One region of the Streptomyces sp. NPDC048297 genome, then DNA from elsewhere that is predicted to be linked to it. Evidence: riboswitches for the same ligand, from Rfam matches in the RefSeq annotation. Region 1 holds a riboswitch; the other holds the start of a gene.
What was found. Region 1 has a riboswitch for cyclic di-AMP ahead of ACGFYV_RS29350 (NlpC/P60 family protein). Riboswitches for the same ligand answer to the same signal wherever they lie in the genome.

Region 2: another riboswitch for cyclic di-AMP. It lies ahead of ACGFYV_RS37070 (M23 family metallopeptidase); the one in region 1 lies ahead of ACGFYV_RS29350 (NlpC/P60 family protein).

The regions. Positions count from the first base shown of each region.
Region 1 covers NZ_JBICZA010000032.1:93,761-97,385, forward strand. The annotation lists gene pcrA (DNA helicase PcrA) at 1-971, opposite strand, end outside; cyclic di-AMP (ydaO/yuaA leader) riboswitch at 1,255-1,429, shown strand; gene ACGFYV_RS29350 (NlpC/P60 family protein) at 1,437-2,675, shown strand; gene ACGFYV_RS29355 (dienelactone hydrolase family protein) at 3,016-3,625, shown strand, end outside.
Region 2 covers NZ_JBICZA010000068.1:8,744-12,368, reverse strand. The annotation lists gene ACGFYV_RS37075 (aldo/keto reductase) at 1-515, opposite strand, end outside; gene ACGFYV_RS37070 (M23 family metallopeptidase) at 847-1,911, opposite strand; cyclic di-AMP (ydaO/yuaA leader) riboswitch at 1,919-2,086, opposite strand; gene ACGFYV_RS37065 (PP2C family protein-serine/threonine phosphatase) at 2,319-3,545, opposite strand.

The DNA of each region.
Region 1 (3,625 bases):
TCGGCGGGCGGGAGGTCGTGCTCTCCCGGCGGGGCGTCCACGTCCGCGGCGGGGCGCTCGCCGGTGCCGACCAGCTCGCGCACCAGGGCGTACTGGGCGTGGTTGGTGTCCTGGTACTCGTCGACGAGGATGTGCCGGAAGCGGCGGCGGTAGTGCTCGGCGACGTCCGGGAAGGCGCGCAGCAGGTTGACGGTCGTCATGATCAGGTCGTCGAAGTCGAGCGCGTTGGCCTCGCGCAGCCGCGACTGGTAGAGCGCGTAGGCCTGGGCGAGGGTCTTCTCGAAGCCGTCGGTGGCCTGGGCGGCGAAGTCCTCCTCGTCGATCAGCTCGTTCTTGAGGTTGCTGATCTTGGCGCTGAAGGACTTGGGCGGGAAGCGCTTGGGGTCGAGGTCCAGGTCACGGCAGACCAGGGCCATCAGGCGCTTGCTGTCGGCGGCGTCGTAGATCGAGAAGGACGAGGTGAAGCCGAGCCTCTTCGACTCGCGGCGCAGGATGCGGACGCACGCGCTGTGGAAGGTCATGACCCACATCGCGTTCGCGCGCGGGCCGACGAGCTGCTCGACGCGCTCCTTCATCTCGCCCGCGGCCTTGTTGGTGAAGGTGATCGCGAGGATCTGGCCCGGGTGCACGTGCCGCTCGGCGAGCAGGTGGGCGATGCGGTGCGTCAGCACACGGGTCTTGCCTGAACCGGCGCCGGCGACGATGAGCAGCGGGGAGCCGGCGTGGACGACCGCGGCGCGCTGGTTCTCGTTCAGCCCCTCAAGGAGCGCCGCCGCGTCGAGGGCAGGCCGGGGAGCGCCGTCGCGGTAGTAATCGTCGCGGTCCAGGGGCGCGTCGAACTTCCCGCCGAACAGATCGTCCGGAATCGACTCCGGAACGTGATCGTCCTCGGGCGGCGGCGGGGGCTCCCCCTCCTGCCCGCGAGGGCTCTGGAGGTCCGCCAGGAAGCTGTCGTCAAAGAGGCTGCTCATCGCTCTCCGAGTCTAGGGCGCCGCACTGACAACCGGTGCCGCATCGGGAACCCGGCCGCTTCGACAGGGCGGTCGATCTTCCTTGCCGGGGCGCGTTCTTGCCGTATTCCGGCGGCCACCGGGCCCTCACGCAGCGGAATCACCTCGTGACCCGGGAGCGGTCCCACGACAAGGTCACGAAAATGTATCGGACATATGGTGCACCAACCTTCACACGAGTCACACGAGTTGGCTAGGTTGCCGGTCGGGCCGCACGCCCGTTACCGGCGAACCCCGCCGGGTCGCGCGGCCTCCGCCGAGTCCATCGCGTCGCTGCGCGGCGCGCGGAGCCGGGGACCCACCGTTCCCTGGGGTGAATCGGCCCACGTTCCGCACGGGACGCGAGCCGTAGGGCAAGCCTTCCGAACCACCCGCCCGAACCCGACAGCTAACCCGGTAGGCGGCAGACGGAAGGAGTCGCCTCCCTTGGCGTCGCACCGCAAGCCGCGCCCCTCGGGCACGCTCGGAGCAGGTCTTCGCACCCCCATGCTCGCCACCGCCGCCCTCACCTCGGTGGCCGTGCTGTCCCAGACGGCCGACGCCGCTCCCTCGGCCGGCGGGAAGCCGAGCGTGGAGGAGGTCGAGAAGAAGGTCGACGACCTCTACCGCCAGGCGGAGTCGGCGACCGAGAAGTACAACGCCGCCAAGGAGCGGGCCGGCAGACAGCGCAAGCAGGTCGACGCCCTGCGCGACGACGTGGCCAAGCGCACCGAGCGGCTGAACCAGGCGCGCGAGGAGCTGGGCACGTTCGCCGCCGCCCAGTACCGGACCGGGGCCGCCACGCCCCAGACCGCCACCTTGCTGCTCGCGAACGACCCGCAGGACTACTTCGACCAGACCCAGCTGATGAACCGGCTGACCTCACGGCAGAAGACCGCGGTCGACGACTACGTCACCGAGCAGTCCGCGACCATGAAGAAGCGCCGGGAGGCCGCCGAGAGCCTCCAGACCCTCTCCGAGTCGCAGCGGGAACTGCGGACGACCAAGTCCACCGTCCAGAAGAAGCTCGCCTCCGCGCGCGAGTTGCTGTCCGAGCTGACGGCCGAGGAGAAGGCGCGGCTCGCGGCCATCGAGAAGCAGAAGCAGGAGCAGGCCGCGCGCGAGGCTGCCGCGCTGGCGAAGAAGCAGGCGGCGGCGGAACGGGCACGCCAGCAGGCGGAGGCGCAGGCTCAGCAGGACAGCGAGTCGTCCACGTCCGGCGGTTCGTCGACCACCGGCGGTTCGTCATCGTCGGGCGGATCGACGTCCGGCGGATCGATGTCGGGCGGTTCCACGTCCGGTGGTTCGACGTCCACCGGCACGTCGACCACCAAGGCCGAGAAGGCGATCGCCTTCGCCCGCGCCCAGATAGGCAAGCCGTACGTCTGGGGCGCGACCGGACCGGGCTCGTACGACTGCTCCGGCCTGACCCAGGCCTCCTGGAAGGCCGCCGGCGTCAGCCTCCCGCGCACCACGTACGACCAGGTCGCCGCGGGCACCACGGTGTCCCTGACGGACGCCCGGCCCGGCGACCTGATCTTCTTCTACGACGACATCAGCCACGTCGGCATCTACATAGGCAACGGCATGATGATCCACGCGCCCAAGCCCGGCGCGTACGTCCGCGAGGAGTCGATCTACTACGCCGGCTCGTCGATCATCCACAGCGTGGTGCGCCCGGCCTGAGCGCGCCGCAGGACGGCTTCGGACCTGAGCGCGCCGCAGGACGGCTTCGGACCTGAGCGCGCCGCAGGACGGCTTCGGACCTGAGCGCGCGGCATAGCCGCTTCGGATCCGCCGGCGAGCGGCTCCGTGGCATCCGGCCACGGAGCCGTCCACGGAGCCCTCCGCGAAAACCCGTTGGCGGACCACGGCGGCCACTGCTACTTTTCCGGAGGCCGTGCGAGAGAACGAGGAGGTGGTACCCGTGAACGCAATATCGACATGGGTGCTCCCCTCCGGGGTCACGGTCGGGCGATAGGTCGTCCGGGAGCGCCGTTCACGCGCACTCCCGAAAGGCACGACCATGCACTTCACTTCCGAACAACGCCTCGACGACGGCGTCCTCGAGCGCGAGTTCATCCTCGGCGAGACCCCCGGCACCCTGTGGACGCCTGAGTCCGCCACACCGGTCCCGCTGATCCTGATGGCCCACAACAACGGCCTGCCCAAGGCGGAACCCCGGCTGGTGGCCCGCGCCCGGCTCTCCGCGGCGTACGGCTACGCGGTGGCCTCCATCGACGCCCCCGGGTGCGGTGACCGGCCCCGTTCCGCCGCCGACGAGCAGGCCCGCGCCGACCTGCGCCGGGCGATGCGGGTCGGCGAGCCGGTCGACGAGATCTTCGAGTCCTTCGTCGGTCCACTGGTCGAGAACGCGGTCCCGGAATGGCGGACCACCCTGGACGCCCTCCTCGCGCTGCCCGAGATCGGCGGCCCGGTCGGGTACTCGGGGTGGACCGCCCTCGGCATCCGCCTCGCGGCGGTCGAACCGCGCATCGCGGCCGCCGGTTTCTTCGCCGGGGGTTACGTGCCCCGCGCCCAGCGCGAGGAAGCCCGGCAGGTCACCGTCCCGCTGCTGCTCCTGCTGCAGTGGGACGACGAGGGGAACCCGCGGCAGCGGGCCCTGGACCTGTTCG
Region 2 (3,625 bases), on a different contig from region 1:
AAGTCGAGGGAGGCCCGCAGACGCTCGGGGGTGATGTTGGAAGCGGCGATCTGCCGGACCTTGCCCGCCTTCACCAGTTCGTCGAGGGCCCCGATGATCTCCTCGACCGGCACCTCGGGCTGGTCGAAGTGGGTGTAGTAGAGATCGATGTAGTCGGTGTCCAGGCGGCGCAGGGACGCGTCGGCGGCGGCCTTGATGTTGGCCGCGGTAAGGCCCTGGTACTCCGGGTGCTGGCTGACCTTGGTCGCGACGACGACGTCCGAGCGGTTGCCGCGGGCCTTGAGCCACTTGCCGATGATCGTCTCGGACTCGCCGCCCTTGTGGCCCTCGATCCACGCCGAGTAGGAGTCGGCCGTGTCGACGAAGTTGCCACCGGCGGCCGTGTACGCGTCGAGGACGGCGAAGGACGCCTCCTCGTCGGCGGTCCAGCCGAAGACGTTGCCTCCGAGGGCCAGCGGGAAGACCTTGAGGTCGGAGGCGCCGAGCTTACGCAGAGAAGGGTGAGAAGCAGTCATGCTTCACTTCAACCGCCACCCCCGCCACACCCATTCCGGCCTTCCTGCGAACAGAGTGTGAAACCACCCGGACGGAGCAGGTGCGGGCCCGGGGGCGGCGTGCGGCATGCGCGCTGCGGGCGTACGAGCCCGGGAGGCAAACGCGCCCGGAGGGCGTGCGCGCCGGAGGCCCTGGCGTCGGGGGGATGTCGCCAGGGCCGCCGGGGACCGGTCGTGGAGGGGGTGGTTCAGGACCGGCCGGGACGGTCGCGGGGGCAGGGTGTTCAGGACCTGCCCGGGACCGGTCGCGTGCGGACGATCAGGTGCGGGCCGGTAGTGGGGCGGTGACCGCTCAGGGGGTGAGGCCCTTGTCGCGCAGCCACGTCATCGGGTCGATGCCGGTGGACTGGCCGCCGGGGTGGACCTCCAGGTGGAGGTGCGGGCCGGTGACGTTGCCGGTGGCGCCGACGCGGCCGATGACCTCTCCGGTGGTGACCTTCTGGCCGACGGAGACGCTGATCGAGGACTGGTGGCAGAACCACAGCTCGGTGCCGTCGTCGAGGGTGAGGACGGTGCGGTAGCCGTACGCGCCGGCCCAGCCCGCCTCGGTGACCGTGCCGCCGTGGATGGCCTGGATGAGCGTGCCGGTGGGCGCGGCGAAGTCGAGGCCGGTGTGGTAGCCGGAGGACCACATGGAGCCGGGCTGACCGAAGGTGCCGGTGATGGTGTACGAGACGACCGGCAGCTTGTACTGCTTCGCCAGCGCGGCCAGGCGCTCCGCCTCGGCCTTCTTCCTGGCCTCGGCAGCCGCCTTCTCCTTCTCGGCGGCGGCCTTGGCCGCGGCCTCCTTCTTCGCCTTGTCGGCGGCCTCGGCGGCGGCCTTCTCGGCCGCCGCGGCAGCGGCAGCCGTGGCCTTCTCCTCGGCCCGGCTGTCGGCCTTGCTCTGCTGCTGCTCGGCCTGCGCCATGATCCGGTTGCGCAGGGCCTCGCCCGCGTCGGCGCCCTTCGCGGCGTCGGCGGAGGTCACGCCGACGTTGGTGAGGGAGGCGGGGGCGGCCTTGGGCGCGTCGGAGGAGCCGTCGAACAGGTTCTCGACGGAGGCCATGGACGGCAGATGGTCGGGGATGTGGTCGGGCAGCGAGATGGACACCGGCGGCTTGCCGGTGTTCGCGCTGGCGATGCCACCCGCGCCGACGGCGGCTATGACACCGACACCGAGGACGGTGGAGCTGCGGGCGAGTCCGCCGCGCTGCTTGGCGACGCGGTGCCGTCCGCGCACCGGGCGGACGGACTCCTCGGTGGGGTTCCACTCCTCCCAGGGGCCCTCGTCGGGGCCGCGACCGCCGTAGCCGAAGGTCTCGGGTTCTCGCTGAGCGGGCACGAACGGGGCTTGTGGGGCAGGCCGGTTGGACGCCACGCGGGCGTACTCCTTTCCTTCCTTCGCCTACCGGGTTAGCTGACGGGTTCGGAGCAGGAAGGTCTCCTACGCGCGTATACCTGTCGTGAGTCGAGCAGTTCACGACGGCGTCCGCGTGATTCACCCCAAGGTGGTGGTTCCCCGGTTCCCTTGCGAGATTCGGCGCGTGCGCACGGAGCCGCCTCTTGTGACGGCTGGGACGACCGCGCTGCGTTATCGAACGTTAATAGACCGGGGTGCCAGATTCCAAGCCGTTCAGCCTGATCATTCCCACTCTCCGGGGTGGACGTAGCCGTCAGGACCGGGGGAAAACGGGCGAGTTGGCCCACGTTCAGGAGTCACTCGGTTTTTGATGGTGTCTCAGATGTTATGCGGAGGGCTGCCGCCCGGTCACCGTGCGTGAGAGTTCAGTTCAGGGCGGGTCGCCGTACGGCCAGCAGCGCCATGTCGTCCGCCATCCCGCCGCCCGAGTGCCGCCGTACCTCCGAGGCGAGCCGGCCGAGCAGGATGCCGGGGTCCGGGCAGCGGCGTCCGGCGAGCCGGCGCGCGGGGTCGTAGAACCGGCCGTGGGCGTCCCGGGCCTCGGACAGGCCGTCGGTGTAGAGCAGCAGGGTGGCGCCGTCCGGGAAGGGGGTCCGGTGGGCGCGGTCGGGCCACATGCCGAGGTCGCTCATGCCGAGGGGCAGGGCGGGCTCGTGCGCCGTGAGGGCGCGCAGGGTGCCGTCGGGGTGCAGCATGAACGGCGGCGGGTGGCCGCGGTTGAGGATGCGGGCGACGCCGTCGTCGTGCGGGAGTTCGGCGAGGACGGCGGTCGTGAAGCCTTCGAAGGCGTCGAGCCCCTCCCGCCGGGTGCCCTCGCGGGCCAGCGCCCTCTCCAGCCGTGCGGCCACCGCCTCCAGCGTGGCCTCCTGCTCGGCGGCCTCGCGGAACGCCCCGATCACGACGGCCACGGCGGCGACCGCCCCCATGCCCTTGCCGCGCACGTCCCCGACGATCAGCCGTACGCCGTGCGGGGTGTCCTGCACCGCGTACAGGTCGCCGCCGATGTACGCGCCCTCCTGGGCCGCCTCGTACCGAGCCGCGATGTCGAACCCGCCGATCCGCGCGGCGGGTTCGGGCAGGACGGCGCGCTGGGCGGCCTCGGCGATCTCCCGGGCGGAGGCGAGCCGTTCGTCGCCGCGGCGTACGACGCGGTTGATGACGAGGGCGAGGACGGCGACCGTGACGACGGTGACGGCCTCGGTGACGGCGCTGGCGTCCGGCAGGGCGTAGCGGGTGTGCACGAGGAGGGCGGCGAGCACGGTGGCGAGGCCGGTGAGAGCCGTGGTGCGCAGCGAGGCCAGGGGCGCGGCGACCAGCGGGGCGGCCGTGAAGAACGGGACGGCGGTGTAGGCGGGCGGGGTGAGCAGGTCGTACAGGATCCCGCCGGTGACCAGGAGCGTGGGCAGGGTGCGGGCGAGTGTCCGCGGTCTGGGGTGGCGGCCGCGGTCCCGGGGCGTGGGTGCGGGCGCGGATGCGGATGCGGGGGCGGATGCGGGGGCCGTGGAGTCCGTGGAGTCCGTGCCGAGGCCCGGGTCGGGTACGGGGTCGCCGGGGAGCCTGCCGCCGGCCCGGGCGCCGGCGTCCTCCTCCATCTCACCTGGGCGCACCGCTCGTCTCCCGTGTCTTCGACGTACGTACAGGGTGGTGGGGCCGGGGACGGCGGGCGACCGGT